One region of the Cupriavidus sp. SS-3 genome, then DNA from elsewhere that is predicted to be linked to it. Evidence: riboswitches for the same ligand, from Rfam matches in the RefSeq annotation. Region 1 holds a riboswitch; the other holds the start of a gene.
The links. Region 1 has a riboswitch for glycine ahead of U9J39_RS20015 (D-amino acid dehydrogenase). Riboswitches for the same ligand answer to the same signal wherever they lie in the genome.

Region 1 (14,667 bases):
CTGCGTGATGTTCATCGCGTTCGCGACCCGCGCGACCTGCCGGTGCTCTTCCAGTGCTATGACCAGACGGAGATGGCGTAGCTTCAGTCCGCTGCGCAGGAAGCCGATCGCGTCCATGGTGAAAACCCCTAGAAACAAGCTTGATTCATTGCGATGCGGCCGGTCATGTCACAGCACCGCAGCGTGGATATTACCTTTTGGTTTGGTCAGACGCATCAACTTTCATTAGTCATGCGCGCATTGCCTTCGCACAATGGCTGTACCGGCCCGGCAATGGCCGAGACAACAAGGAGACAGCAATGGAAGCAGCACAGGCGCAAGCAGCACTGAAGGCGGTGGAGACCCCGGCGGCGTGGGAAGCCAGCGACATTGCCGCGAAGGAGAGTGAGTGGGTGGTCTGGCTGAGCGCGGACGAGATCGTGCAGCTGGAGACGGCGCTGGCGCATTGCAAATCGCTGGGCCTTGCCGTGCCGGCCATCAGCAAGGAGACGTTTCCGCTCGGCAGCCTTGCCGCGAAGCTGGAAGACCTGCGCCATCGCCTGGAGCGGGGACTGGGCGTGGTGCTGCTGCGCGGGCTGCCGGTCGAGCGCTATACCAAGATGGATGCCGGCACGATCTACTGGGGCATCGGCATGCACCTGGGCCGCGCGGTCGCGCAGAACGCGTTCGGCGACGTGCTGGGCCATGTCTGGGATCTTGGCAAGGACCCGAAGTCAGACATGACGGCGCGCGGCTATCAGTCGCGCCATCGGCTGCCGTTCCATACCGATGGCGCCGACGTGGTCGGGCTGCTGTGCCTGCGAACCGCGCGCCGCGGCGGCATGAGCAGCATCGCCAGTTCCATGGCAATCCATAACGCCATGCTGCGCGAGCATCCGGAACTGCTGGCGCGGCTGTACCAGCCCTTTGCATTCGACCGCCGGCACGAGGAAGCGCCGGGCCAGGCGCCGTACACCATGACGCATGTGTTCAGCTGGCACAACGGCCGCCTGTTCAACCGCTATATCCGCAGCTTCATCAATACCGCGCAGCGATTCCCCGACGCGCCGCCGCTGGCGCCCGTGGACATCGCCGCGCTCGACAGATTCGACGAATACACGCAGGACCCGCGCTTCCGCATTGACATGGAGCTGGCGCCCGGCGACATGCAGTTCCTGAACAACTACGTGGTCCTGCATTCGCGCACCAGCTACGAGGACCATCCCGAGCTGGACCGCAAGCGCCACCTGCTGCGGCTGTGGCTGTTCACGCCGGGCCTGGCCGACGTGCCCGAGAGCTTCCGGCTGCGCTACCTGCTGACCGACGCGTGGGCCAAGAACCCGCGCCCGCCGATCTATGACGTGAACCAGATCATGGGCGTGACCACGCATTGAAGCGTCCCGCTTTTCCGCTATCCCAGACCAAGGAATCTCTCGCAATGAACGCCCCCATCCTTTCCCTTCACGGCAAGACCGCCTGGATCACCGGCGGCTCCAGCGGCATCGGCCGCGCCTGCGCGCTGTCGCTGTGGCAAGCCGGCGCGACCGTCGTGATTTCCGCGCGCAGCGAAGCGGCGGTTGCCGGTCTCGTCGCAGAATGCGGCAATGAGCGCGTGATCGCACTGCCGCTGGACGTCTCCGACCCTGAAGCTGTCGCTGCCGCCGGCCGCCAGCTGCAGGAGCGTGCCGGCGCCGTCGATATCCTGGTCAACGCCGCCGGCATCAACGTGGTCAACCGCAAGCTGTCCCGCCTGACGCCGGCTGACTGGGACCAGGTCATCGACATCAACCTCAACGGCGCGTTCTACTGCATGCATGCGGTGCTGCCCGGCATGCGCGACCAGGGCGAAGGCACCATCATCAATATCTCGTCGTGGGCCGGACGCTACGCCTCGGCATTGACCGGTGCCGCCTACGGCGCCAGCAAGCACGCCATGGCGGCGATGACCACGTCGGTAGCGATGGAAGAGTGCGCCAACGGCATCCGCGCCTGCGCCATCTATCCCGGCGAGACCGCCACGCCCATCCTGATCAACCGGCCCACCCCGCCCGCCGCAGAAGACCTGGCGCGCATGCTGCAGCCGGAGGACGTGGCCGCGGCGGTGGCCTTTGTGCTGTCCCTGCCGGCGCGCGCCACGGTCAACGAGCTTGTCATCAGTCCCACCTGGAATCGCGCCTTCGTTGGCTTCCAGCCGCCGCCCAGGCGCGGCTGAGCGGCTGAGCAGCCCCGGCGACCGAGACAGCTGCTGCCGTGGCGCAAGATCCAGCGCCAGGCAGCGGCGCGCGGTCAATGCATGGCAGGACAATCCCCGAGGAAGACAATGATGAACCGACGCAGGTGGTTACAGGACACACTTCCCGCCGCCATCGCGGCGTGTCTCGCGCCGAACGTGTTCGCGCAGGCCCCGACACCCTCTCCCTGGCCATCGCGCCCATTGCGGATGATCGTGCCGGGCGGTGCGGGTTCGGGCACCGACGTCGTCGCAAGGGTGTTCTCCGACCCGCTCTCGCGCGCGCTGCGGCAACCGGTCGTGGTCGAGAACCGGCCCGGCGCCAATGGCATTGTCGGCAACAACCTGGCGGCCAAGGCGGCGCCGGACGGCTATACCGTCTTGTTCAGCAACGCCTCCGCGATCGCGATCAACGCAGCGCTGCGTGACGACATGCCCTACGACACGAATCAGGACCTGGCACCGGTGATCCAGGTCAGCGCCGGCGGCGTGCTGCTGGTGGCAACCGCCGAGACGCCGGTGCGCGACCTTGCAAGCTTTGTCGACTACGTCCGCGCGCATCCCAACCTTGCGTACGGCACGTGGGGCGTCGGCTCGACCGGCCACCTGGCGATGGAAGCCATTGCCCGCCAGCGCGACCTGCGCATGCGGCATATTCCGTACAAGACCATGGGGCAACTGCTTACCGACCTGCAGGGCGGGGTCGTCAGCATTGCATTCGTCGACGCGCGTTCGCCGCTGTCACTGATCCAGGCCCGCAAGCTGGTGCCGGTTGCCATGACCGGTACGCGGCGCTCGCCCATGCTGCCGGAGGTGCGCACGCTGAAGGAGCAGGGCTTCGACCTGGATCTCGATGGCTGGTACGGCGTGTTTGTCCCGGCACATACGCCGGCCGGGATCGTGCTGAGGCTAAACGAGGAAATCGCCAGGGTGATGGTGGCGCCGGCATTGCAGGCCAGCTTCGCGCAGCAGGGTCTGCTGTGGGTGGAGAAGAATTCGCCGGAACAGTTTGCGCGTGTGATCCAGAGGGATATCCGGGCGTGGAAATCGCTGGCAGCAAGCGCAAAGATCAAGGTTGACTAAAGACCAGCTCGGAATGCTGTCAGGGGGCGCTACGGATGACCGCGCCTAGGTGGTTCCTGCGGGACAAGGTGTGACAGCGCAAAGTCACCGTCACACCCGCCAGCCGGCTACGCCCTCGCTCAACCATCAACCCATCAAGCTGCATCTTCACCATGCCAAGCAGGCACAGCGCACTGAAGCACCCCTCCGAGTTTTCGCTTTCGTGATCCAGGAGTACGAGAACTCCTTCAATACCAGCGCGAACCTGCTGCAGGCATTCATTGGTCATTTCATCGATCGTCGTCATTGATTCCTCACAAGTGAGTGCGCGCCACTCCTTTCCACGTGAGGGCGGCGGGCCAGTCGACGAGGGTGGAAAGACCGGTCTGACGAGGGGAACCGGCCAGCCTTGCGGCTGCCTCGCTTGGCCCGCCATGGAACCATGCGAGCGCACAGGCGTTGCTTGCTGCAAGCGCAACGCCTGTCCTTGTCAGACATCCGGGCTTTCCACACCCGATCATCGGTGGTCCGATGACGCCACCAGTATTTCCTGCCGGTACCGGGGAATCGATGAGAGATGTCGCATTTCCAGGGGCGGGCGAAGTTTGAATCCTGGCAACGGATTCAGAAATCGCTGACTCCTGAAAGTGGGCATACATCGAAATGCAGGTGAGCCAGCGTGGGTTGGGATTTCGGGCGTGGCAGGAGCCGATCCCCATGCCCTATCGGCCCGCTGGTTCACTGACCTGTCGGATGAACATGAGCATCATGATCGCAGCGACGCCAAGACTTGATGAAAGCCAAAGCGCCTTGGCGCCGAAAGCATCCAGGCAGATGCCGAAGAGCCATGGTGCAAGGGCCTGGGCCACCCGCGCGGGCACCATCAGAATGCCTTGCCGGTGACCATAGCCATGGGGACCGAAGATAACGAGCGGCAGAGTGCCCTTGGCGATGGTGAGGATGCCGTTGCCCGCGCCATGCAGCACCCCAAACAGCGCCGCGGCAGGCGCTCCGGCAACGCCGAACGCGATGGCACCGGCAGGGTGAAGGGCAGCGGCGATCCGGGCGGAAAGGAGTGGATGGATCTTGCGTAGGAGGCCGAACTCCAGTATCCGGGCACCCACTTGGGCGGGCCCGATCAGGGCACCGACCATCACAGCAGTGGCCAGTGTCGCGCCGCCTGCCTGTAGCAATCGCGGCAGGTGTGCCGCCATGGCGGTACTGATGAACCAGGTCGCGGCGAAGACAAAGGCGAGTGCAAACGAGGCAAGCCGCTGAGATGTCGCACGCTCGCCAGCAGCCGGCGACGATGCGGTTTTGGCCGGTGGCGGCTCAGTTGCCGTACCGCGGGGCATGCTGAGATTGAGCGCCAACCCGAGGGACAGATGAAGCGCGGCCCAGGCAAGACAGGCGCCGCGCCATCCGATGTGCGACTCCATGAAGGTCGACAGGGGCCAGCCTACCGTACTGGCAAAGCCAGCGATCAGGGTGATGCCGGTGATCGCGCCGCGAGAACGATTACCGAACAGCGCGACGAGCGTAGCAAAGGCAGCTTCGTACAGGCCCGCGCCCATTCCGATACCGAGGATCAGCCATGCTGCGAAGAGGCCAATGACGCCTTGTGCGAAGCCAAGGCCCGCCAGGCCGGAGGCAAATATGAGGCTCGTGGCAACCAACACCTGGCGCCCCCCAGTGCGGTCGATCATCCTGCCCGCAGCGGGGCCGATCAGCGCCGACACGATGAGCGCGGTGCTGAACGCCGCGAAGATCGTGGCCGGTGCTACGCCAAGGTCGCGGGCCATGGACGTAGCCAGCATGGCCGGAAGATAGTAGGTGGAGCCCCATGCCAGCGTCTGGGCAACCCCCAATCTGGCGATCACACTGGTCGTTGGCTCCATGGCCATCCCGTTGGCTTGTTATTCGACTTCGCCGCTATCCGTATCGCTGACCTGCGCGTCCCGCTCATGGCTCATGGCTGCCGCGGCGAGCGCGGTGACGTTCGCCGGCGCCGCTTCCTTGCGCTCGCTGTAGCGATCGGTCAGGTAGTCGCTGCGGTCGCGCACCAGCAGCGTGAACTTGTAAAGTTCTTCCATCACGTCGACCACGCGGTCATAGTAAGAGGACGGCTTCATGCGGCCGCTGGCATCGAACTCCTGGTACGCCTTGGCTACCGACGACTGGTTCGGAATCGTCACCATGCGCATCCAGCGCCCCAGCACGCGTAGCGCGTTGACCGCGTTGAACGACTGCGAGCCGCCGCAAACCTGCATCACGGCGAGCGTGCGACCCTGAGTCGGTCGGATGGCTCCGATTTCCAGAGGCAGCCAGTCGATCTGGTTCTTGAAAACCGCGGTCAGCGTGCCGTGCCGCTCGGGACTGCACCACACCTGACCTTCCGACCACTCCGAGAGCTTGCGCAGTTCAACCACTTTGGGATGATCCGCCGGAACACTGTCGCACACCGGCAGGTCACGCGGATCGAAGACGCGAGTCTGCGCGCCGAAATGTTGCAGGATGCGCTCGGCTTCCTGCACCAGCAGGCGGCTATAAGACGTTTCGCGCAGTGAGCCATAGAGCAGCAGGATGCGCGGCGGATGCGTGCTGAGGCGAGACGGTTGCAGCTTGGCCAGGTCCGGTGTATCGAGCACGGCCGGGACGACATTGGGCAGATCCATGGTCATTTGATCCTCCGTCCTTGCGCGTCGATGACGGCTTCGCCATCTTCCTTGGTAAAGGCACCTTGCTGGGGCGAGGGCAGGATGTCGAGCACGATTTCCGATGGCCGGCACAGCCGCACGCCAAGCTCAGTGACGACAAAGGGCCGGTTGATCAGGATCGGATGGGCCAGCATTGCATCGAGCAACTGCTCATCGGTCAGCGCCGGGTCGGACAGGCCCAGTTCGGCGTAGGGCGTACCCTTCTCCCGGATGGCCTCGCGAACCGTGAGGCCAGCATCGCGGATCATCTGCTGCAAGGTCTGCCGGTCAGGCGGCGTATTCAGATATTCGATGACATTCGGCTCGATACCCGTATTGCGGATCATGGCCAGCGTGTTGCGCGAGGTGCCGCACGCCGGGTTATGGTAGATCGTTACCGACATGCGTTTTCCTTAGTTGGCCTTGGCCTCGTACCACGACTGAGACCGGTTGACGATGCCAACGACAAGCAGCATGACCGGCACCTCGATGAGTACGCCCACCACCGTGGCCAGCGCCGCTCCCGACTGGAAACCAAACAAGCTGATTGCGGTGGCGACTGCAAGCTCAAAGAAGTTGCTGGCACCGATCAGGCTCGACGGGCCCGCTACGCAGTGGGCAACGCCGAGCTTGCGGTTCAGAAGGTAAGCGAGTCCTGAGTTGAAGAACACCTGGATCAGGATCGGCACCGCCAGCAACGCGATCACCAGCGGCTGATCGATGATCGCCTTGCCCTGGAACGCAAACAGCAGGATCAGGGTCAGGAGCAGCGCCGTAATCGAGTACGGCCCCAGGTGGTGTACGACGCGCTGGAAGTGGGCCACGCCGCGGCCGAGAAGCATCTTGCGCAGCAATTGCGAAATGATGACGGGCACAACGATGTAGAGCGCAACCGAGGTAAGCAAGGTATCCCACGGCACGGTGATGGAAGACAGGCCCAGCAACAGCGCCACCACCGGTGCAAAGGCGACCACCATGATGGCGTCGTTCAGGGCCACCTGAGACAGCGTGAAGTACGGGTCGCCCTTGCACAACTGGCTCCACACAAAGACCATGGCGGTGCATGGCGCGGCGGCCAGAAGGATGAGCCCGGCCACATAGCTGTCGAGTTGGTCGGCAGGCAGAAACGGCGCAAAGAGGTGGCGGACAAAGATCCATCCGAGCAGCGCCATCGAGAATGGCTTGACTGCCCAGTTGATGAACAAGGTCACGCCGATGCCACGCCAGTGCGATTTCACCTGTCCCAGTGCGCTGAAGTCGATCTTGATCAGCATCGGGATGATCATGACCCAGATCAGGATGCCGACGGGAAGGTTGACCTGGGCATACTCCATGCGGCCGATGGCGTGAAAGACCTCAGGCAACATCTGCCCCAGCGTGATGCCGGCGACAATGCACAGCGCAACCCACACCGTCAGATACCGCTCGAAGAATCCGATGGCCGGCTTGGAGGTGGTCACGCTCGAGGTGGCAACGTTCTGGCTGCTCATGGTTTCAGCTCCGGGCCAGACGCTGCAGCGTCTCTTGAAGTTCGGCATTGCTCATGTCTTCGATCGGAAGCAGCAGCAATTGCAGCATGCGGTAGCCGATGGCCTGACGTGTCAACTCGAATGCCTGCCGCTTCTTTTCGTCGCCGCCTTCCGTGTTCGACGGATCAGGGTAGCCCCAATGCACCTTGACCGGGCTGCCCGGCCAATACGGGCACTCCTCTTCGGCGGCACTGTCGCACACCGTGATGACCACCCGCATCTCAGGAGCATTCTCGCCGACAAATTCATCCCAGCTCTTGCTGCGGAAGTCGCCGACGTCGACGCCAGCATTGCCAAGCACCTCGAGGGCGAATGGATTGATGCGCCCGCTTGGCGAGCTCCCGGCGCTATAGGCGCGCACATCGCGGCCCGACTGCCGGGCCAGATGGTTCAACATGCCCTCGCTCAGCACACTGCGGGCAGAGTTGTGGGTGCACAGAATCAGTACGTTGGTGGTCATGGGGCGCTACGAGATTATTGAAGTGCGGATCGGATTGCGTGTGAGGACGCACCCTTAGCAGCAGGACGGCGTGGAGTTGACCGCGACGCCGATCGGCTTGCCCTTCGGAGTGCGGGGGGCGCAACAGGCCGATTCCTGGCCCGCAGCATCGATTTTTCGGGATTCGCCGTACACCGGCACATTACCCAGGGTATGAAAGTGCTCCCACGCGATGCCTTGCGGATCCGTGACCCAATACTTCTCGCTCTTCGCGTAGCAGCAGGTGGTCTCGCCTTCGTCGAGCAACGCCATGTCGGCCGCTTCGGCCCGCTGCTTCAGTTCGGCCAGCTCGGCCGCGTCGTCTGTCTGAAACCCGAGGTGGTCGACGCCGGTCTCCGCGCCGCGGGCCGAAATGGCGAAGTTCACGCGCGGATCCTCCAGCATCCACTTCGCATAGTCCTCTTTTACGACCGTGGGCTCGGCCGCGAAGAGGGCTGAGTAGTAGCGAATGCTCGCAGACAGGTCGGTGACGCTGACGTGCACGTGGAAGCGCTTCATGATTTGGGCTCCGAGGCGACGAAACATTGGGACACAGGGGAGCACGGATTGCCGCTGCAGCAGTTCTCCGTGAGGTAGCCGAGCAGTGCGTTCATGGTCTCGAAATGGGCCATGTAGATGATCGAGCGTCCGTCCTGCCTGCTGGATAACAAGCCGGCACGGTGCAACTCCTTCAGGTGGAAGGAGAGGGATGACGCCGGCATTTCCATCAGCTCGGCTATCCGGCCCGCGGGAAGGCCGCCAGGCCCGGCCTGCACGAGCAGCCGGAACACGGACAAACGTATCGAATGGGCGAGCGCGGCAAGCGCGTCAAGGGCGTGATCGGTTTCCATTTTTCGACGATAGTCGAATAATGGAAGTGTGTGAAGTGAAACTTTTGTGACGAAGGCACAGTGAGTGTGTGGCTTCGCCGCCCCATTTCAGCTGTAGCTGCGTGTGGCCGGTCTTTGGCCACCGAACATACGACTGCGCTATCGTCAGAATCAGTAACCGAACTGACGCTTAACGACTAAAGAGAGCCTGTCAAAGCGTGATCGTTCAGGATCAATGAGGGCCGGTTTGCAGGCGGTGTTTCAAGGTGCTTCCCGCAGAACAAGGGTGTGACATCCCAAACTCACTGTCACACCCGTCAGCCACTATTGCAACCGCTCTCGCTCAACCATCAGCCCATCCAGCTGCATCTTCACCATGCCAAGCAGACACAGCGCACTGAAGCAGCCGTCCGAACTTTCGCTTTCGTGATCCAGCAGTACGAGAACCCCTTCAATTCCTGCGCGAACCTGCTGAAGACAGTCGTTTGTGATTTCATCGATCGTTGCCATAAGTTCCCCACTAGTAAAGGCGCGCCACTCATTTCCACATGAGGGCGGCGGGCCAGACGGCGAGGGTGGAAAGACCGGTCAAAGGTGGGGAACCGGCCAGCCTTGCGGCTGCCTCGCCCGGCCCGCCAGGGAGCCGGCTTGGTTCGTGCGAACACACAGGCGTTGCCCGCTACAAGCGCAACGCCTGTCCACCTTATACATCCGGGCTTTCCACACCCGATCATCGGTGGTCCGATGACGCCACCAGTATTTCCTGTCGGTACCGGGGAATCGATGAGAGATGTCGCATTTCCAGGGGCGCGCGAAGTTTGAATCCGGGCAACGGATTCAGAAATCGCTGACTCTTGAAAATGCGCTTGCGTGCTAAGCCCTTTGCCTCCGCCGCCTCACGCCCGCACCGGCGCCAAAACCGCGCCAGGCACCATCGCCGGCGCACTCCCCATTGCCTGGTCCACAACCCCCGCCACCATGTCCGCCGTCACCGCCGACAAGGTCCACCCCAAATGCCCATGGCCGGTGTTGTAGAAGATGCAGGCGGAGCGGCCGCGGCCCACGCGCGGCAGCATGTCGGGCAGCATCGGCCGCAGCCCGGCCCATGGCACCACGCTGCGCGTGCTGACGCCGGGGAAGCACTGCTGCACCCAGTCCACCAGCGGGCGGATGCGGTCGGCGCGGATATCGCGGTTGGTGCCGTTGAACTCGGCGGTGCCGGCGACGCGGAAGCGGTCGTCGCCGAGGCGGCTGGTGACCAGCTTGGTTTCGTCGTCGAGCAGGCTGACCGTCGGCGCAGCGGCGCGGCTGGCTTCGTCGGTCAGGTTGACCGTGATCGAATAGCCCTTGACCGGATAGATGTTGACGCGGTCGCCCAGCCCTGCCGCCAGGGCGCGGCTGGCGGTGCCTGCGCAGATCACGGCACCGTCGAAGGTAGAGCTGGCGCTGTCCGCGCCGTCCTGCACGGTGACGGTGGCATGCCTTCCGTCCGTCTTCACCGCGCGCACGTCCTGGCCGTACCGGCAGCGCACGCCCAGGCGGGCAGCGGCGGCGGCCAGGCCGCTGGTGAACTTGTGGATGTCGCCGGTCGAATCGCTTTCGGTGAAGTAGCCGCCGTAGTAGGAACCCGCCAGCATCGGCTCGATCGCGCGCATCTCCTGCGGGGTCACCGCGCGCCGCTCGAGCCCGCCTTGCGCCAGCAGCGCGGAGACGCGGCCGGCATGCTCGAAGCCGGCTTTGTCACGGTAGATATGGAGAATGCCTTCCTTCTTCAGGTCGAAATCGATGCCTTCCTGCGCCGCCCAGGCAAACAGGTGCTCGCGCGCGGCGATGGCCAGGCGCGCGGTCTCGATGGTGTTGCGGCGGTAGTGGGGAATCGACGCGATGAACTCGGCGAACCACGACAGCTTGTGCCAGCTGGGCCGGGGATTGACCAGCAGCGGCGCATCCTTGCGCAGCATCCACTTCATCCCCTTGACGATGGTGGACCAGTGGGTCCAGACCTCGGCGTTGGATGCGGAGAGCTGCCCGCCGTTGGCGAACGAGGTTTCCATGGCGGCATAGCGATGCCGTTCGAACAGCGTGACGGAGAATCCGCGCCGCGCCAGCGCGTAGGCGGTGGTGACACCGGTGATGCCACCGCCGATGACAGCGATTGTCTTCATGATCTGCAGGATCCAGGAACGTCGAAGGGTGGGAGTCCGCACGCGACATGCGTGTAGGACGCCCCCTCTGTTCTGGACCTGAGAGATTCACGACGCCTTGCCGCGGGGGCGGGCGCGCTTGCTCCTTCGGTATGCCGGGCGGACGATGGCGTCCGGCATTCTTCAGAGTGCACTGACGGGTGATGCCGGTCCTTTTGCCTGAGAGTTTCCGGGGCGGTTGCTCCTTCGGCGCCATGCGCGGCGGGCGCCGCGACAGTCTCTCCCTGCATCACGCTGGCTTGACGCCAGTCGGGGCAATGTAGTGACAAGGCCCCGTATTGGATATGCGGGTTAACACGGATGCATGCGGATATGGCGCGCTAGCCGCGTCGCTATGTCGCATCGGCCGATGGCTTCCGGCCCCATAAAATGTCAGCGCTCGCTATCGAGGACGTCCGGGAGGAGCGCCTGATGCTGCGCAGGCGTCGCGGCGAGCCCACAACGACGACAACAAGGCATTCAGTGAAGAAACACCGCATTGCACTGGCCGTTTCGGCAGTGCTGATGGGCCCCGCCGTGGCCGCCGCCCAAGGGGTGGAGGCAGGCGTGGAGGCGCCCGCGCCGCTGCAGGAGGTGGTGGTATCGGCCCGCCCCGAACGCGGCGAGACGCCGGCGATCCCGCCCAACACGCCGGCGCCGGCGTATGGCATCAGCAGCACGCGCATGGCCGACTTCAACGTGGTCAATACCGAGGACGCGCTCAAGTACGCGCCCAACCTCGCCGTGCGCAAGCGCTTTATCGGCGATATGAATTCGATCATCTCGGTGCGCAGCACCAGTTCGCGCCAGTCGGCACGCGGGCTGGTCTATGCGGACGGGCTGCTGCTGTCCAACCTGCTGGGCTCGGACTTCAGCTTCCCGCCGCGCTGGTCGCTGGTCAATGCCGCCGAGATCGAGCGCATGGACGTGCTGTACGGCCCGTATTCGGCGCTGTATCCCGGCAATTCGCTGGGCGCGACGGTGCTGATCACCACGCGCACGCCGGAGAAGTTCGAGGGCGATGCCAGCGTGCAGCTGTTCACGCAGCGCTTCGGCCTGTACGGCACCCACGATAACTTCAACGGCGTGCATGCCAACGCCTATGTGGGCGACCGCGTCGGCGCGCTCTCGTGGCTGGTCAGCGTGGACCGGCAGGACAGCAAGAGCCAGCCGCTGAGCTTCTACACCGCGTCGCGCTCGACGCGGCCCGCGGGCGCGGCGGACACGCCGGTTTCCGGGGCCTTTTTCGACCAGGACCAGAGCGGGCGCGACCGCGTGGTGATGGGCGTGAACAGCGAGGGCGTTACGCACACGGTGCAGGACCAGCTCAAGCTCAAGCTCGGCTACGACATCACCAGCACGCTGCAGGCGCAGTTCACCGCTGCCTACTGGCAGCAGGACCGCTCCAACGCCACCGGCAGCTACTTGCGCGACGCCAGCGGCAACGTGGTGTCCAGCGGCCCGGTGAATATCGGCGGCTCCCAGTACGTGATTCCGGCCAATGCCTTTGCGCCCGGCAATGGCGAGGACGCGCGCTGGCTCTACGGGCTGTCGCTGCGCACGCGCAACCAGACGGGGTGGAATTTTTCCGGGGTGGCGTCGCTGTTCGACGTCAGCAAGGACGTGAGCCGCAGCGCCAACGCCGTCGGCAACGGACCGGGCACGGTGACTTATGGCGACGGCACCGGCTGGCGCACGCTCGACCTGAAGGCCGACTACCGCCCCGAGCGCCTGCAGGGCGGGCACTGGGTCACGTTCGGCTACCACTATGACAACTACCGGCTGAGCAACACCACCTACAACACCTCGGACTGGCGCGCGGCCACCATCACCGCGTTCAACAATGCCTTTACCGGCAAGACCGAGACCCAGGCGCTCTACGCGCAGGACGCCTGGTACTTTGCCGAGGACTGGAAGCTGATTCCCGGCGTGCGCTACGAGCACTGGCGCGCCTATGACGGCAGCCGCAGCCAGCCTGGCGTGGATATCGGCTATCCGGTGCGCAGCGAATCCAACTGGTCGCCCAAGCTGGCGCTGGAGAAGGCGTTCGGGCAGGACTGGCTGGGCCGGCTGTCGCTGGGCCAGGCCTATCGCTACCCGACCGTCAGCGAGCTGTTCCAGGGCCGCATCACCGGCACCGCGCTGATCAACAACGATCCCAACCTGCGGCCGGAACGATCGTTCTCGAAGGACCTGACCTTCGAGCGCACGGTGGAGGCGTCGAATTTCCGGGTCTCGCTGTACGAGGACGATATCCGCGAGGCGCTGGTCAGCCAGACCAACACCACGGTGTTCCCCACCGTCACCAGCTTTCAGAATGTCGACCGGGTGCGCACGCGCGGCATCGAGCTGGCCTACGACGGGCGCGACGTGCTGGTGAGCGGCTTCGACCTCTCGGCCAGCGGCGCCTACAACCATTCGAAGACGCTGGAGAACGCCAACAACCCGGCCTCGGTGGGCAAGTACTTCTATCGCATCCCGAAGTGGCGCGCCAACCTGGTGGGCACCTATCGCTTCACGCCGGCGTGGGCCGGCACGCTGGCGATGACCTATTCGGGCCGGCAGTACAATACGCTCGACAATTCGGACCACAACCCCGACACCTTCGGCGGCACCAGCAGCTTCCTGACCTTCGACGTCAAGGTGACGTACAAGCCCGCGCGCAATGTGCGGCTCGGGCTTGGCATCGACAACCTCACCGACCAGCGCTATTACGTCTACCACCCGTATCCGGGCCGGACGTTCTACGCCGAGGCGAAACTTTCCTTCTGAGCACGTGAACACGCTGACCTCCACCATGCCAGGCGCCCGCCGCGCTTTCCGCCTGATCGCTGCGGGACTGGTGGCCTGCGCCACGCTGGCGTCGGCCACCGCGGCCGCGCAGGCGCACGGCGGCCACGCCGGCCACGGCGGCCAGGCCAGGGCGAAAATGAGCGAACTCGGCACCGGCGCGGCCTTCGACCGCGACGGCAGGCTGTGGATTGCCTACAAGGATGGCCAGCATGTCGCCGTGCGGTCGTCGACGGACTATGGTCGCAGCTTCAGCGCGGCGCGGCATGTCAACGCCACGCCGGAGCCGGTCGCCGCCGATCATGAAAGCCGCCCCAAGGTGGCCACGGGGCCCGACGGCCAGGTCTACATCACCTGGACCCAGCCGCTGCCCAGGCCGTGGACCGGCTTTATCCGCTTTGCGCGCTCCACCGACGGCGGCAAGACCTTTGCCGAGCCGCTGACGGTGCATGCCAACCGCGACCAGATCGCGCACCGCTTCGACGCCCTTGCGGTGGACCCCGCCGGGCGCGTCTTCGTCAGCTGGATCGACAAGCGCGACGTGGCCGCCGCCGAGGCGCGCAAGCAGCCGTATGCCGGTGCCGCGATCTACTACGCGGTGTCGGCCGATCACGGCAAGACCTTCCAGGGCGACTACAAGATCGCCGACCAGTCGTGCGAATGCTGCCGCATCGCGCTGACGCCCACGCCCGACGGCAGGATGCTGGCGCTGTGGCGCCACGTGTTCCCGCCCAATGCGCGCGACCACGCGCTGGCGCTGCTGGGCGCCGACGGCAAGGCCACGCCGATGCAGCGCGCCAGCTTCGACGACTGGCGCATCGACGCGTGCCCGCACCACGGCCCCGGCGCTTCGGTGGCGCCGGACGGCACGGTGCACATGGTCTGGTTCA
Region 2 (14,667 bases), on a different contig from region 1:
GGCCAACGCCCGGGCCACCGCCGCCATGCGGGATGCAGAAAGTTTTGTGCAGGTTCAGGTGCGACACGTCGCCGCCGAACTGGCCCGGCGCGGCGGTGCCGACCATCGCGTTCATGTTGGCGCCGTCGACATAGACCTGGCCGCCGTGCTGGTGCACGATCTCGCAGATCTGCTGCACGCCCTGCTCGAACACGCCGTGCGTGGACGGGTAGGTGATCATGATCGCAGCCAGGTTCTTGCTGTGCTGCTCGGCCTTCTTCGCCAGGTCTTCCAGGTCGACGTTGCCGTTCTCGTCGCAGGCTACCACCACCACCTTCATCCCGGCCATCTGCGCCGACGCCGGGTTGGTGCCGTGCGCCGACGACGGGATCAGGCAGATGTCGCGATGGCTTTCGCCGCGGCTGGCGTGATACGCATGGATGATCAGCAGGCCCGCGTACTCGCCCTGCGAGCCGGCGTTGGGCTGCAGGCTGACCGCGGCGTAGCCGGTGGCGGCGCACAGCATGGCCTCGAGCTGGTCGATCATCTCGCGGTAGCCCACGGTCTGGTCCAGCGGCGCGAACGGGTGGATCTGGCTGAACTCGGGCCAGGTCACCGGGATCATCTCGCTGGTGGCGTTCAGCTTCATCGTGCACGAGCCCAGCGGGATCATGGTGCGGTCCAGCGCCAGGTCCTTGTCGGCCAGCATGCGCAGGTAGCGCAGCATCTCGTGCTCGGCGTGGTGCGTGTTGAACACCGGGTGGGTCAGGTACTCGCTGGCGCGCGCCAGTTCGGCCGGGAAGGCGTCATGGGTGGCGGCTTCGAGCTTGTCGAAATCGAGGCCCGCCGGCAGCGGCTTGCCCTGCGTGAAGATTTCCCACAGCGCCACCACGTCGTCGCGCGTGGCGGTCTCGTCCAGCGAGATACCGACGCGCGTGGCGCCGGCATGGCGCAGGTTGATGCCGCGCGCGGTGGCGGCGGCATGGATGGCTTCGGTGTTGAAGCCGGTTTCCAGCGTCAGCGTGTCGAAGAAGGTCGCGTTGGTGCGGACAAAGCCAAGCTGCTCCAGGCCGGCGGCAAGCGTCGCGGCCAGGCGATGCACGCGCTGCGCGATGCGCTTCAGGCCCTGCGGGCCGTGATACACGGCGTACATCGATGCCATCACCGCCAGCAGCACCTGCGCGGTACAGATGTTGGAGGTGGCCTTCTCGCGGCGGATATGCTGCTCGCGCGTCTGCAGCGCCAGGCGATACGCCTTGTTGCCCTGCGCGTCGACGGTCACGCCCACCAGGCGGCCCGGCATCGAGCGCTTGAACGCATCCTTCACCGCCATGTAGCCGGCGTGCGGGCCGCCAAAGCCCAGCGGCACGCCGAAGCGCTGCGAGTTGCCCACGGCCACGTCGGCACCCCATTCGCCCGGCGCGGCAATCAGCGTCAGCGCCAGCAGGTCGGCGGCGGCCACCACCAGGCCGCCGGCGGCGTGCACCGCGTCGGCGATGGCGCGATAGTCATTGATGTCGCCGTTCACGCCCGGGTACTGCAGCAGCACGCCGAACGCGCTCGCGGCAGCGGCGTCGGCGGCGGGGCCGACCTTGACTTCGATGCCCAGCGGCAGCGCGCGCGTGCGTACCACTTCCAGCGTCTGCGGCAGCACGTCGTCGGCGACGAAGAAGATATTGGAGTCGTGCTTGTTCACGCGCTGCAGCAGCGTCATCGCTTCGGCGGCGGCGGTGCCTTCGTCCAGCATCGACGCGTTGGCGATGTCCAGCCCGGTCAGGTCGGTCACCATCTGCTGGAAGTTCAGCATCGCTTCCAGGCGGCCTTGCGAGATTTCCGGCTGGTAGGGCGTGTAGGCGGTGTACCAGGCGGGGTTTTCGAAGATATTGCGCAGGATGACGCCGGGTGTGATGGTGTTGAAGTAGCCCTGGCCGATGAAGCTCTTCAGCACCTTGTTCTTGCCCGCCAGCGCGCGCAGCTTCGCCAGCGCGGCCTCTTCGCTCAGCGGCTCGGTGAACTCGCCCATCGGCATGCCGTCGCGTCGGCGGATGGCGGCGGGGATGACGGCGTCGATCAGCGCGGCGCGGCTCTCGTAGCCGAGCACCTTCAGCATGTGCTGCTGTTCGGGGCTATCGGGGCCGATATGGCGGGCGGCGAAGGCGTCGCGCGCCTCCAGTTCGGCCAGCGTGGGCCGGTTTGCTTGGGCGGCGTTCATGGGCAGCGGGGCGTTCATGGGCAAGAACCTCGTGGAGGGCGCGGCGGCAGGTGGTCAGCCGTGCCGCGGCGCCGCGAATGCGGTATGCCGGTCCCGGAGGGGGACCGGCGGGCGATCAGGCGCCGACGCTGGCCTTGTAGGCGTCGGCCGACATCAGGCCGTTGACGTCGTCGCCATTGGCCGGCTTGAGCTTGAACAGCCACGCGTCGAAGGCGTTGGCGTTGACGCTTTCCGGCGCCGCGGTGGCGGCCTCGTTGACGGCGATCACTTCGCCGGCCACGGGCGCGTAGATGTCGGAAGCGGCCTTCACCGACTCGACCACGGCCAGCGCGTCGCCGGCACCGACCGACTTGCCCACTTCGGGCAGCTCCAGGAAGACGATGTCGCCCAGCGCGTCCTGTGCGTGGTCGGTAATGCCGATGGTGAGCGTGCCGTCGGCTTCGACGCGCACCCACTCATGCGACTCGGTGTACTTGAGGTCAGCGGGGAAATTCATGAAGGTTCTCCGGATTCAGATCTGTTTCTTGTTGGGTGATGCCTGCCCGGCAACGCTGCCGGCAGGCGAGGGCGACCGTTGGGTGAGCGGGGCTGTCCCCTTAGCTCACGAGTGCCTTGCCATGACGCACAAACGGCAGTTTAACCACAGTCGCGTTGAGTTTGCGGTCGCGGATCTCCACCTGCACGGTGTCGCCCACGTTCACGCCCTGCGGCAGTCGCGCGAAGGCGATCGATTGCGACAGCGAAGGGCTGAAGGTGCCGCTGGTGATTTCACCGTCACCGGCGGGGGTGATGACTTTCTGGTGGGCGCGCAGCACGCCGCCCTTGTCCCGCAGGATCAGGCCGAGGAACTGCTGGCGCGAACCCGCCGCGGTCAGTGCCGCCTTGCCGGTGAAGTCGCGCTCGCTCTGCAGGTCGACGGTCCACGCCAGGCCCGCGTCCAGCGGCGAGACCTTGATGTCCATGTCCTGGCCGTACAAATTCATGCCGGCTTCCAGGCGCAGCGTGTCGCGTGCGCCCAGGCCGGCCGGGCGCACGCCCGCGGCATTCAGTTTTTCCCACAGGCCGGCGACGCTTGCGGCCGGCACCACCAGCTCGAAGCCGTCCTCGCCGGTGTAGCCGGTGCGCGCCACCATCACTTCGCCGAGGTCGGGATCCTGCACGACCACGGCATTGAACGGCTTGAGTGCGTCGGAAGGCTGGGTCGACGGGAAGGTGCTCCACACCTTGGCGCGGGCGTTGGGTCCCTGCACCGCGACGATCGCCAGCGGCTGCACGCCCTCGGGCGCGACGTCCGTGCGGCGCGGGGTGATGGTCACGCCGCTGCCGGTGGCGTCGTTGCGGGCGCGGATCCAGTCGATATCGCCGACCGCGGTGCCGGCGTTGACCACCAGGCGGAAACGGTCCTCGGCGAAGAAATAGACGATCAGGTCGTCGATGACGCCGCCGTTCTCGTCCAGCATGCAGGAATAGAGCGCCTTGCCGGGGGACTGCAGCTTGTCGACGTTGTTGGCCAGCAGGCCGCGCAGGAAGCTGCGGGTATTCGGGCCGGCGAGATCGACCACGCACATGTGCGAGACGTCGAACATGCCGGCATCGTTGCGCACGGCATGGTGCTCCTCGATCTGCGAGCCATAGTTGACCGGCATGTCCCAGCCGCCGAAGTCGACCATGCGGGCGCCGAGGGCGCGGTGGATAGCGTTGAGGGGCGTGGCATGGAGCGTCATGGAATCCTCGGGGGCAGTCTCGGTTGGCGAAAACAAAAAAGGGCCATCCGCCGCAACGATCGCTACGCCAATATGGCGAGCAATCCGCTGCGGCGGATGACCCCTCTGTCCTCGATACCTGAGAGATTACGAGGCGGATCCCGTGGACCCAATCCTCGCGCGCCCCTTCGGTGGGCACGCTCGCCACGAATGACGGGTGCCGCTCTCCAGAGTGCGGCATGCATTGTGTGCATGTTGCATGCCGATCCGACCGGTCCGTGGTGCCTGAGAGTTTTCGGGTGATACCCCTTCGGCGGCGCAGGCGATGCGCGCTCTCCCGGTTGGATGCGCGCAATGTACGGGAGGCCCCGGCCTTTGTCAAACCACGGCAAGGGCCCGTACCCGCCGCTGCGCGCCGGGGCTGCTTACTTCTTCTTGTCGTCGGTGACAACGTTGCCGATGACGCCGCCCACGGCCGCGCCGCCCAGCGTACCCAGCGCGCTGCCGTCGGTCAGGACGGCGCCGCCGACCGCGCCGGCACCGGCGCCGATGGCGGTGTTACGTTGTTTCGGGGTCATGTCCGCGCAACCGGCAAAGGCCGCGACCGTCATGCCGATCAGGGTCACCTTGGTCAAAGTTTGCAGGGTTTTCATTGTTGGCTCCGATGTGATGATTCGTGCATGCCCGAGCGATCCGGCGGACCGGGGGACACACTGATTAGAGTGTCGCGTTATGTCATTGGCTCCGGTCTTTACGAAGTGTTACGCCAGTGACACGGCCTGGCCCACCCTCGCGGCTTGCGCTGACTGACCCGCCGCGGCGAGCGTGTTAACATCGGCAGCTTTGCCGCAGGCCCGGGTGACGGGATGCCGGCAAATCCGCTCTTTCCCGCGATTCCGCTGCCGCCCCCGACACCTGCCCGCATGACCCATGGCCTGAACCCCGCCCAATCCGAAGCCGTCCGCTACCTGGACGGGCCTTGCCTGGTGCTGGCCGGCGCGGGCTCCGGCAAGACCCGGGTGATCACGCAGAAGATCGCGCATCTGATCGAGGACAAGGGCTTCGAGCCGCGCCATATCGCCGCCGTCACATTTACCAACAAGGCGGCCAAGGAGATGCAGGAGCGCATCGCCAAGCTGATGGAGGGCAAGACCACGCGCGAGGGCAAGCGCATTCCGCTCAAGCAGCTGACGGTCTGCACCTTCCACTCGCTGGGCGTGCAGATCCTGCGCATGGAAGCCGAGCACGTGGGCCTGAAGCCGCAGTTCTCGATCATGGATTCGGACGACTGCTTCGGCCTGATCCAGGAGCAACTGGGCACCACCGACAAGAAGCTGATCCGCGGCGTGCAGAGCACGATCTCGCTGTGGAAGAACGGCATGGTCGACCCCGAGGCCGCGATCGCGCAGGCTGCCAATGCCGACGAGCACCAGGCCGCGCTGGTCTACCGCAACTACGTCGCCACGCTGAACGCCTACCAGGCGGTGGATTTCGACGACCTGATCCGCCTGCCGGCGGAACTGTTCGCGCGCAACGAGGCGGTACAGCTGAAGTGGCAGAACCGGCTGCGCTACTTCCTGGTCGACGAGTACCAGGACACCAACGCCTGCCAGTACCAGCTGCTCAAGCTGCTGGCGGGTGGCTCGCACCTGCGCGCACCGGCCTTCACCGCGGTGGGCGACGACGACCAGGCCATCTACGGCTGGCGCGGCGCCACGCTGGATAACCTGCGCGGCCTGCAGACCGACTTCCCCAACCTGAAGGTGATCAAGCTGGAGCAGAACTACCGCTCCACCGTGCGCATCCTGGAAGCGGCCAACGCGGTCATCGCCAACAATCCCAAGCTGTTCGACAAGAAGCTGTGGAGCGAGCACGGCATGGGCGATCCCATCGCCATCCACCCGATGAACGACGAGGAGCACGAGGCCGAGTCGGTGGTGTTCCGCCTGTCGGCGCACAAGTTCGAGCGCCGCGCGCAGTTCCGCGACTACGCCATCCTTTACCGTGGCAACCACCAGGCGCGGCTGTTCGAGCAGATCCTGCGGCGCGAGCGCATTCCCTATGTGCTGTCGGGTGGCCAGAGCTTCTTCGACAAGGCCGAGATCAAGGACATCTGCGCCTACCTGCGCCTGATCGCCAATCCCGACGACGATCCCGCCTTTATCCGCGCGATCACCACGCCGCGCCGCGGCGTCGGCAACACTACGCTCGAAGTGCTGGGCACGTTTGCCGGGCAGGCCAAGGTGTCGTTGTTCGAGGCGGCGATGATGGGCGGCATCGAGGGCAAGCTGCAGCCGCGCCAGCTGGAGCCGCTGCGCGTGTTCTGCGAATCGATGGTGCGGCTGGCCGACCGCGCGGCGAAGGACCCGGCTACTGAAGTGCTCGACGACCTGATGGCCGGCATCCACTACGAGGCTTACCTGTACGACAGCTTCGACGAGCGGCAGGCGCAGTCGCGCTGGACCAACACGCTGGAGTTCCTCGAATGGCTCAAGCGCAAGGGCACCAAGCCGGAAGCGGTCGAGGGCGAGGAAGCCACTGGCTACGACAACGCCGACGGCTTCGGCAGCGAAGGCAAGAACCTGCTTGAGCTGACGCAGACCGTGGCGCTGATGAGCATGCTCGAAGGGCGCGAGGAAGATCCCGACGCGGTGCGGCTGTCGACGCTGCACGCCTCCAAGGGGCTGGAATATCCGCATGTGTTCCTGGTCGGCGTGGAAGAGGGCATCCTGCCCCACTGCCGCGAAGACGACGACATGACCGACGAGAAGATCGAGGAAGAGCGCCGGCTGATGTATGTCGGCATCACGCGCGCGCAGCGCAGCCTGCAGATCAGCTGGTGCAAGAAGCGCAAGCGTGCGCGCGAGACCTATTCGTGCCAGCCGTCGCGCTTTATCGGCGAGATGAAGCTGGAAGAAGCGCCGGCGCCCAAGGACGACACCCCGGCGATGAGCCCCAAGGACCGGCTCGGCGCGCTCAAGGCGCTGCTGGGCAATGGGGGCAAGGCGGTCGCCGGCTGAGCGGTCACGGCGCCCGCGCAGCTTCTACCGCGCGCCCGACACCGCCAGCGTGACGTACTGCGAGCCGCGCTGCCCGCGCGTGAAGTCCAGCGTGAAGTCGCCGACATCGACGCGCCCCTGCAGCGCCCGCCGCAACTCCGCCGTGCCGCCGGAGCGCACACCCTGCAGCGAACGTGCGAGCCAGGCGGCACCGATATAGCCGGCCAGCGTCGCCGGCGACGGCGGCTCGTCCAGGTACTGCTTCATGCGCGCCACGTGCTCCTTTACCACCCGCAACGTGGCCTGCTGCGGCCCCGGCGCGACCTGGGTCAGCACCATCCCGCCGGCGTAGCCGCGGCCCAGGATCTCGCGCGCGGCATTGGCGCTGACCGCGGACAGCCCCACCAGGAAGCCGTACCACCCCTGCGCCGCCAGCGCCCGGCCTAGTTCGGCATAGGCCAGCGTGTCGCCGGCGACGATCACCGCGCCCGGGCGTGTTGCCGCAATGCGCCGTGCCGCGGCGTCGCCGCTGCCTTCCAGCAGCACCGCGCGGGTGCCGGTCTGCGCCTCCAGCCGGGCCAGCGACGACACCGCGAAATCCGGCGCCACGGCCAGCGCGATGTGCGTCAGCCCGTAGCCGCGCAACTGTTGCGCGGCCGCGTCCAGTTCCGCCTGGTAGTCGGCCCGCGTGAACCAGACATTGTCGGCGGCCAACGCCAGCCCCGACAGCGGCGCAATGATCTGCATGCCGCGGCGCGCCAGTTCGGTCGATGACGCGAGCGCGGGCAGCAGCCGGTCGCCGGGACCGAACAGCAGCCCCGCATGTTCCGTGTCGGCCAGCGACACCGCCTGCGCCAGCGCGCGGCGCGGATCCGGGTCCGCATCGCGCACCACGTGCTGGATCCGTACAGGACCGCCGGCGGCGTTGACGGCGTCGAACATTACCTTGGCCCCGGCCAGGTAGTCGCGCGCCAGGTCGGACTGGGCGCCGTTGCGGTCGACCAGGTGCCCCACCACCACCGTGCGCGGCGCCTGTGTCCGGGCGGAGAACGCGGGCAGGGCCAGCGCCATGCCGGTCGCGGCAAGCAGCCGGCGCCGGCCGGCGTCTGCCGGCGGGTGGTCGCGCAGCGGTGGGTACGGCACGGGCGTGGGGGAGCGGCGGGAACGTGACATGGCTGGAACCTGGCGGATCGCGCGTGGGCGCGGTGGCGCGCAGCGTACCCGGCACCCATGACGCCAATGTGACGTACGCGTGCAGCCCAGCGGCAGCGGCGCCGCTCGGCTCAGGCCCGCACTTGACGGCGGTCAAGCTGCGGGCGCCGGGCCGGTCCTACGATGACGTGTCGCATACCCATTCCCCCGCGCCCCCATGAACCCGTCAGCCATGACTTTCCCCGCGCTCGACCGCCGCGCGCTCTCCGACTTCCGCGCGCTGGCCGGGCGCATCGACGGCAACGGCCCGCGCTATACCTCGTACCCGACCGCCGACCGCTTCCACAACGGCCCCGACCCGTCGCTGTACCACGACGCGCTGGCCGCCTGCCGCGCCGATGCGCCGGCGCCGCTGTCGCTGTACCTGCATATCCCGTTCTGCGAGAACATCTGCTACTACTGCGGCTGCAACAAGATCATCACGCGCGACCACGGCCGCAGCGCGCGCTACGTCAGCTACCTGGGCCGCGAGATGGCGCTGGTGGCCGGGCGGCTGGGCGAGCGCCGGCAGGTGATCCAGTCGCATTGGGGCGGCGGCACGCCGACCTTCCTGAACCCGGAAGAAATGCGTCGCGTGATGGCGCTGCTGAACACGCATTTCGCGCTGGCGGCCGACGGCGAGCACTCGATCGAGATCGATCCGCGCCGTGTCGACCATGACCGCATGGCGCTGCTGGCCGAGCTGGGCTTCAACCGCGTCAGCCTGGGCGTGCAGGATTTCGACCCCGAGGTGCAGCAGGCCATCCACCGCATCCAGCCGTTCGAGGAGACCCGCGCCGTGGTCGATGCCGCGCGCGCGCTGGGCTTCCGCTCGGTCAGCCTGGACCTGATCTACGGGCTGCCGCACCAGACCGCGGCGCGCTTCGGCCGCACCATCGACCAGGTGCTGGCGCTGCGCCCGGACCGGCTTTCGGTCTACAGCTACGCCCACCTGCCGCACGTGTTCAAGCCGCAGCGCCGCATCGACGAACAGGCGTTGCCACAAGCCGGCGAGAAGCTCGACATCCTGGTCTCGACCATCGAGCGGCTGACCGCCGAGGGTTATGTCTATATCGGCATGGACCACTTCGCGCTGCCCGACGACGACCTCGCCGTGGCCCAGCGCGAGGGCCGGCTGCAGCGCAACTTCCAGGGCTATTCGACGCACGCCGGCTATGACCAGGTCGGGCTCGGCATCTCGGCGATCGGCGCGATCGCGGGGCGCTACGTGCAGAACGCGCGGACGCTCGACGACTACTACGGGGCGCTGGACCAGGGCCGCCTGCCGCTGGCCAGGGGCGTGGCGATGACGGCCGATGACCACCTGCGGCGCGAGCTGATTGGCGATCTGATGTGCAATGGCGTGCTCGATCTCCCTGCCATCGAGGCGCGCCATGGCATCGATTTCAACGAGGCCTTTGCCGCGGAACTGGCCGAGCTGGAGCGCCTGGCCACCGACGGACTGGTGTGCCGCGAGCCCGGCCGCATCACCGTGACGCCGCTGGGCCGGCTGCTGGTGCGCCGCGTGGCGATGGTGTTCGACCGCTACCTGCGCGACGACGCCGCCCGGCCGGTCGACAGCGGCGCGCGCGCCGCCAACGACGGCACCCAGCCGATCCGTATCGTGCCGCGTTACTCGCGCGTGGTGTAGCGCGCAAGAGCGGCCCCGGGCCGGACGAAAAAAAACCCGCGCAAAGGCGCGGGTTTTTTGTTGGCGTCGGCGCCGGCTTACTTGGCGGCGTTGGCCATGTAGTCCGACGCGGCGATCACATCGGCATCCGGGCCGGCATAGCCGCCCTTGGGCGGCATCACGCCCTTGCCCTTGAGCGCAAAGTTGTGAACCGCATCCATGCCTTCCTTCAGGCGCGGGGCCCAGGCGGCCTTGTCGCCGAACTTGGGCGCACCGGCCACGCCGGCGGCATGGCAGGCGGCACAGACCTGCTCGTAGACCTTCTTGCCCACTTCGGCCGAGGCAGCTGCCGGCGCGGCAGCGGCGGCGGCAGGTGCGGGTGCGGCAGCGGCTGCCGGAGCCGCAGCGGGGGCCGGCGCTGCAGCGGCAGCCGGGGCGGCCGCTTCAGGGGCTGCGGCCGTTGCAGGCGCGGCAGCGGCCGGGGCCGGCGGCTCGGGGAACTTGGCGCCGCCGGCGTCGGCCAGGTAGACCACGGCGCGGGCCAGTTCGTAATCGGTGTAGTCGTCAGGCGTGCTGCCGGCGCGCGGTGGCATCGCGCCCTTGCCGTTGAGCACCGACTTCATCAGGCCGTCGAAGCCCTGGCCGATGCGCGCGGTCCAGTCGCCGGCGGTACCGTGCTTGGGCGCACCCGCCGCGCCGGTGGCGTGGCAGGCGGCGCAGATTTCCTTGTAGACCTGTTCGCCGGTCTTGAACACGCGCGGCGCGTTGGGATCCTTGATTTCGAGCGAGGCGACCGGCTTGATGCGATCGTTGACGGCTTCGGCGGCGGTGCTCGCACCGGCGCTTTCGGTCGAGCCGTGTCCGACGAAGTTGACCAGCAGGATGATCACGATGATCGGCACCAGGAACGCCGCGATCACGACTGCGATCAACTGCTTCGGGGTTTTGATGGGAGACTCGTGCTCGGGGTGTTCGTTGTGGACGTCGCTCATACAGAACTCTCAGTTTTGCAGGAAACCTTCTGGCCGCTTACGCTCGGCTTGCTTTTTCTGGCCCTGGTGTGGCCCTTCGCTGACCACTATCCGGCCCCATCCGGACCGCCCGCGCTCCCCTGCGGCCCTTGCCTGACTTGGGTCTGTTGCCATTTGCGTACCTCGGCCTGTCTCCCGGACCGGGGCCCGATTGTCGCCGACAACCAGCCGCCCGGATTTGACCCCGGTCGACTCGTTGCGCCGACGGCGCGACGGGCACGATTTGACGCAAATAGCTGGCGATTATAGCGCCAAAGCCCCCCTGCCAGTGCCAAAAAGCGGCGGTTGCGAGACGTTCCCCGGCGCCAGTATCGGCCCCGCATGGACGGCGCCGGGCAAAAGCGGTATCCTATGCGACTTTCCAGCGGCGGCATTCGCCCGCCGCAGCCGCTGTACCCGCAAAACCGGTTGCAAAACCGTCCTGTGCGCCCGTAGCTCAATGGATAGAGTACTGCCCTCCGAAGGCAGGGGTTGCTGGTTCGATCCCAGCCGGGCGCGCCAATCCCATCCGGATTCCCGCTTTACGCGATCAGATTCGCTTTCCAACCTACGCTCACGCCGTGCGCGCAGGAGCGGGGGTGCCGTCGTCCATCGGCTCTGGCACCGGGTCGTCGCTGACGACCCGGTTGCGCCCGGCGTTCTTGGCAGCATAGAGACGACGGTCCGCCACCATCAGCATGGTGTCGAGGCTGTCGGTGCCGTCGGCGCCCAGGTCCGATACGCCGATCGAAACCGTGAAGCGGATCTCCCCCTTGTCGGTCGCGTCGGCTGCCGGCTCGCAGACTACCTGGCCCAGGACCTGGCGCAGCCGCTCGGCCGCCTCTGTCGCTTCCGCGATGCTGGTACGCGGCAGCAGCACGGCGAATTCTTCGCCGCCGATGCGCGCCGGCACGTCGATGGACCGCACGGTCGCGCGCACCACGTCGGCCAGTTTTTTCAGCACGCGGTCGCCGCTGGCGTGGCCCCAGTTGTCGTTGATGCGTTTGAAGCGGTCGATATCGACCATCATCATCGACATCGGCGTCTTCTCGCGCAGGCTGTGGTTGTGCTCGATGGCAAAACGCGCCTCGAACATGCGACGGTTGGACAGCCCGGTCAGCGGGTCGGTCTCGGCCAGTTCGCGCAGTGCTTCGCCGCGGGCGAGGTAGTGTGAAAACAGCTTGCGGAAACCCTGCAGCGTGACCCACAGCAGCAGGGCCAACGACAGCGCGCTGGCCGCCAGCACCGCGCTCAGGTGCGAGGCGGTGCGCAGCAGCAGGTCGGTGGCGGAGAAGTAGTCGACCAGCATCAGGTTGCTGCCGCCGATGCGCTCGAACATCAGGCGGCTGCCGTCGGGCAGGTGTATCGTGCCGGCACCGCGGCTGAACATTTCCCGGGGCGTGGCTTCGCGCCCGGCGGGCGGCACCACCGAGTCAATCTTTTCGACGCCCTTGACTTCGCGCGTGCTGGCGCCGATCAGGTGCCCGTCGATATCGATCAGGAAGCTGTGCACGCCCTTGCGCGTGGTGCTGGTCAGGTAGTCGTCCAGGCTGCGCTGCGAAATGGCGGAAATCGCCACGCCGCGGAACTGCGCGTGGAGATAGACCGGCAGGCTCAGCGTCAGGTACATGCCACTGTCACCGCCGACCGGCACCATCTGCCAGTGCAGGGTCCGATCGGGGTTGTTGCGCGGCAGGTGCTCGCGCATGAGGCCTGCATCGTTGACGCGCCGCAAGACGGCGGCGGTGCGGGCTGGCGGCACCGGCGGATAGGTGACAAAGAAGCCGTTGGTGGACACGTACATCAGTTTGCGCGTGACCAGCGGGTTGACCGGCTCGGCGCTCAGCAGGTGGCTGAGGCCGCGCGCCACGTACAGGCCGGGCAGCAGGTCTTCGTCGCGGCGGGAAAAGCCATCCAGGCCTTCCAGCATGCGCGGGCCGGCGCCGAGCAGCACCGCATCGCCTTCCGGCGCCGGCAGCTGCCACAGGTCGTCGTTGCGGTGCGCGTAGACGGCTTGCAGCGGCGGATCGGCTTCGACCGCGTGGGGACCCATCTGCAGGCGGATCAGGTGCTGGGCGAAATTGCGCACGCCGCGCAGCCGCTCGGACTCAACGTTCAGCACCGAGCTGATGCCGGCCACTTGCAGTTGCTGGGTTTGCTGCAGCGTCTGCACTTCATGGTCACGCAGTACCACCAGGCCGTGCGCGGAAATGATCAGCAGCAGCGCGCAAGCGGCGGCAAAAGACAACACCACGAAGCGTTGCGGCGTGCGCACTGCCTGTTCCCAGAGCCGGTCGAGCAGTGCGGAAAGGCGGGGGCGCATGGGTAACTCCAGGGGGTTCCTGAATCCGTGCACGCAGGGTACAGCAATCGCGCTCGGCTTCGTGCGCGCACGGACTTCAGTGAACTGAGCTCATCATGTGCCATCCGGAATAAAAGGCAAAGGAGGTCGATATGTCATTGCCGGATTTGGAATGATCGGGGCTGTGGAGGCATGGATATCGCCACCGCCGGCATGGATCTCGACCCGGACTTAATTCGCGGCGCGAAAAGTTTCAGGACGGTCCCGCGACCTCGCGCTCCGGCCATGCTGATAAAGTCGCCCGACCATACCCTGTCACGGACGACATGCCATGGCGATCACGACAAGCCTTCCACGCCGGCTGCGCGGTGCGCTGGCCGGCATTGCGCTGGCCGTGGCCGCGCACTCCGGCGAGGCCGCGCCGGTAAGCCTGCCGGGATCGCTGCCGAACATGGTCGGCCTCGGCGTCGGCTCCACCACCGAATTCGCCGGCGGCAAGGATCGCATGCTCGGCGTGGTGCCCGGCGTGCGCTATGTGACCGCGGGCGGACGGCTGCTGGAATGGTATGGGCCGTATGCGCAGTTCAACTTCGGCGGACTGACGGGTTTCCAGTGGGGGCCCGCGGTAGGGTTGCGCCTCGGCCGCAACAACGTCGACGATCCGGTCGTGGCGCAGGTGCACGAGATCGACACCACGGTGGAGGCGGGCGGCTACATCGGCTATGAATACCTGAACCCCGGACGTGTCCCGTGGCGGCTGCGCGGCGGCATCAACGTGATGACCAATGCCGGCATCGTCTACGGCGGCAGCCGCGTCACCGCCACCGGCACCTTCTGGATGCCGCTGCACCAGCGCATCTACGCCGGCATGGGCCTGGGCGCGACCTGGGTCAGCGGCAGCTTCAACCGTACCTACTTCGGCGTAACGCCGGCGGACTCGGCCGCCAGCGGCCTGCCCGTCTACAGCCCGGGCGGCGGGCTGGAGCAGTTTACGGGCTGGCTGGCAATGATCTACCAGTTCGACAAGCACTGGTATGGCGGCGCGATGGTCTACGCGCAGCGCCTGGCCGGCGACGCGGCCGACAGCCCCATCGTCACGCAGCGCGGCACCCGCAACCAGATCACCTATGGCATCGGCCTGGCTTATTCGTGGCGCTAGCGCGGTCCGGCGCGGGGCCGGCTTGCTATGATGCAGCCATGGTCGACGAGCTGGTCATTCCCCACCACGAATACCTGATTACCGCGATCCGCGCGCAAGGCGCGGGCGGGCAGAACATCAACAAGGTATCCAACGCCGTGCACCTGCGCTACGACGTGCGGGCATCTTCGCTGCCGCCTGACCACAAGGAACGCCTTCTGGCCCTGCACGATCACCGCATCACGCGCGACGGCGTGGTGGTGATCAAGGCGCAGCAGTTCCGCAGCCTGGACCAGAACCGGGAAGATGCGGTGCGGCGCCTGCACGAGCTGGTGCGCAGCGTGGCCACGCCGCCGCGCGTGCGCCGGCCGACGCGGCCGACGCTGGCATCGCGCCGGCGCCGGCTGGAGGGCAAGAGCCAGCGCAGCCAGGTCAAGGCGCTGCGCGGCCGCGTGTTCGACTGAGCCGTTGCGTCAGCGCGCCGCCTGCAGCGCGGCGATGCG

Region 2: another riboswitch for glycine. It lies ahead of gcvT (glycine cleavage system aminomethyltransferase GcvT); the one in region 1 lies ahead of U9J39_RS20015 (D-amino acid dehydrogenase).

Annotation. Positions count from the first base shown of each region.
Region 1 is NZ_JAYLVT010000013.1:30,572-45,238, forward strand. It holds gene U9J39_RS19950 (LysR substrate-binding domain-containing protein) at 1-117, opposite strand, end outside; gene U9J39_RS19955 (TauD/TfdA family dioxygenase) at 300-1,373, shown strand; gene U9J39_RS19960 (SDR family oxidoreductase) at 1,418-2,191, shown strand; gene U9J39_RS19965 (Bug family tripartite tricarboxylate transporter substrate binding protein) at 2,300-3,292, shown strand; gene U9J39_RS19970 (hypothetical protein) at 3,312-3,578, opposite strand; gene U9J39_RS19975 (MFS transporter) at 3,994-5,169, opposite strand; gene arsH (arsenical resistance protein ArsH) at 5,188-5,952, opposite strand; gene arsC (arsenate reductase (glutaredoxin)) at 5,949-6,371, opposite strand; gene arsB (ACR3 family arsenite efflux transporter) at 6,381-7,457, opposite strand; gene U9J39_RS19995 (arsenate reductase ArsC) at 7,462-7,956, opposite strand; gene U9J39_RS20000 (ArsI/CadI family heavy metal resistance metalloenzyme) at 8,011-8,493, opposite strand; gene U9J39_RS20005 (ArsR/SmtB family transcription factor) at 8,490-8,825, opposite strand; gene U9J39_RS20010 (DUF1484 family protein) at 9,129-9,314, opposite strand; gene U9J39_RS20015 (D-amino acid dehydrogenase) at 9,701-11,011, opposite strand; glycine riboswitch at 11,027-11,145, opposite strand; glycine riboswitch at 11,146-11,244, opposite strand; gene U9J39_RS20020 (TonB-dependent receptor) at 11,471-13,759, shown strand; gene U9J39_RS20025 (exo-alpha-sialidase) at 13,785-14,667, shown strand, end outside.
Region 2 is NZ_JAYLVT010000016.1:51,452-66,118, forward strand. It holds gene gcvP (aminomethyl-transferring glycine dehydrogenase) at 1-2,209, opposite strand, end outside; gene gcvH (glycine cleavage system protein GcvH) at 2,307-2,687, opposite strand; gene gcvT (glycine cleavage system aminomethyltransferase GcvT) at 2,788-3,915, opposite strand; glycine riboswitch at 4,011-4,135, opposite strand; glycine riboswitch at 4,157-4,244, opposite strand; gene U9J39_RS21675 (glycine zipper 2TM domain-containing protein) at 4,320-4,547, opposite strand; gene U9J39_RS21680 (UvrD-helicase domain-containing protein) at 4,818-6,914, shown strand; gene U9J39_RS21685 (ABC transporter substrate-binding protein) at 6,939-8,066, opposite strand; gene hemN (oxygen-independent coproporphyrinogen III oxidase) at 8,278-9,735, shown strand; gene U9J39_RS21695 (c-type cytochrome) at 9,813-10,706, opposite strand; tRNA gene U9J39_RS21700 (tRNA-Arg) at 11,171-11,246, shown strand; gene U9J39_RS21705 (diguanylate cyclase) at 11,299-13,047, opposite strand; gene U9J39_RS21710 (MipA/OmpV family protein) at 13,358-14,185, shown strand; gene arfB (alternative ribosome rescue aminoacyl-tRNA hydrolase ArfB) at 14,224-14,628, shown strand; gene htpX (protease HtpX) at 14,638-14,667, opposite strand, start outside.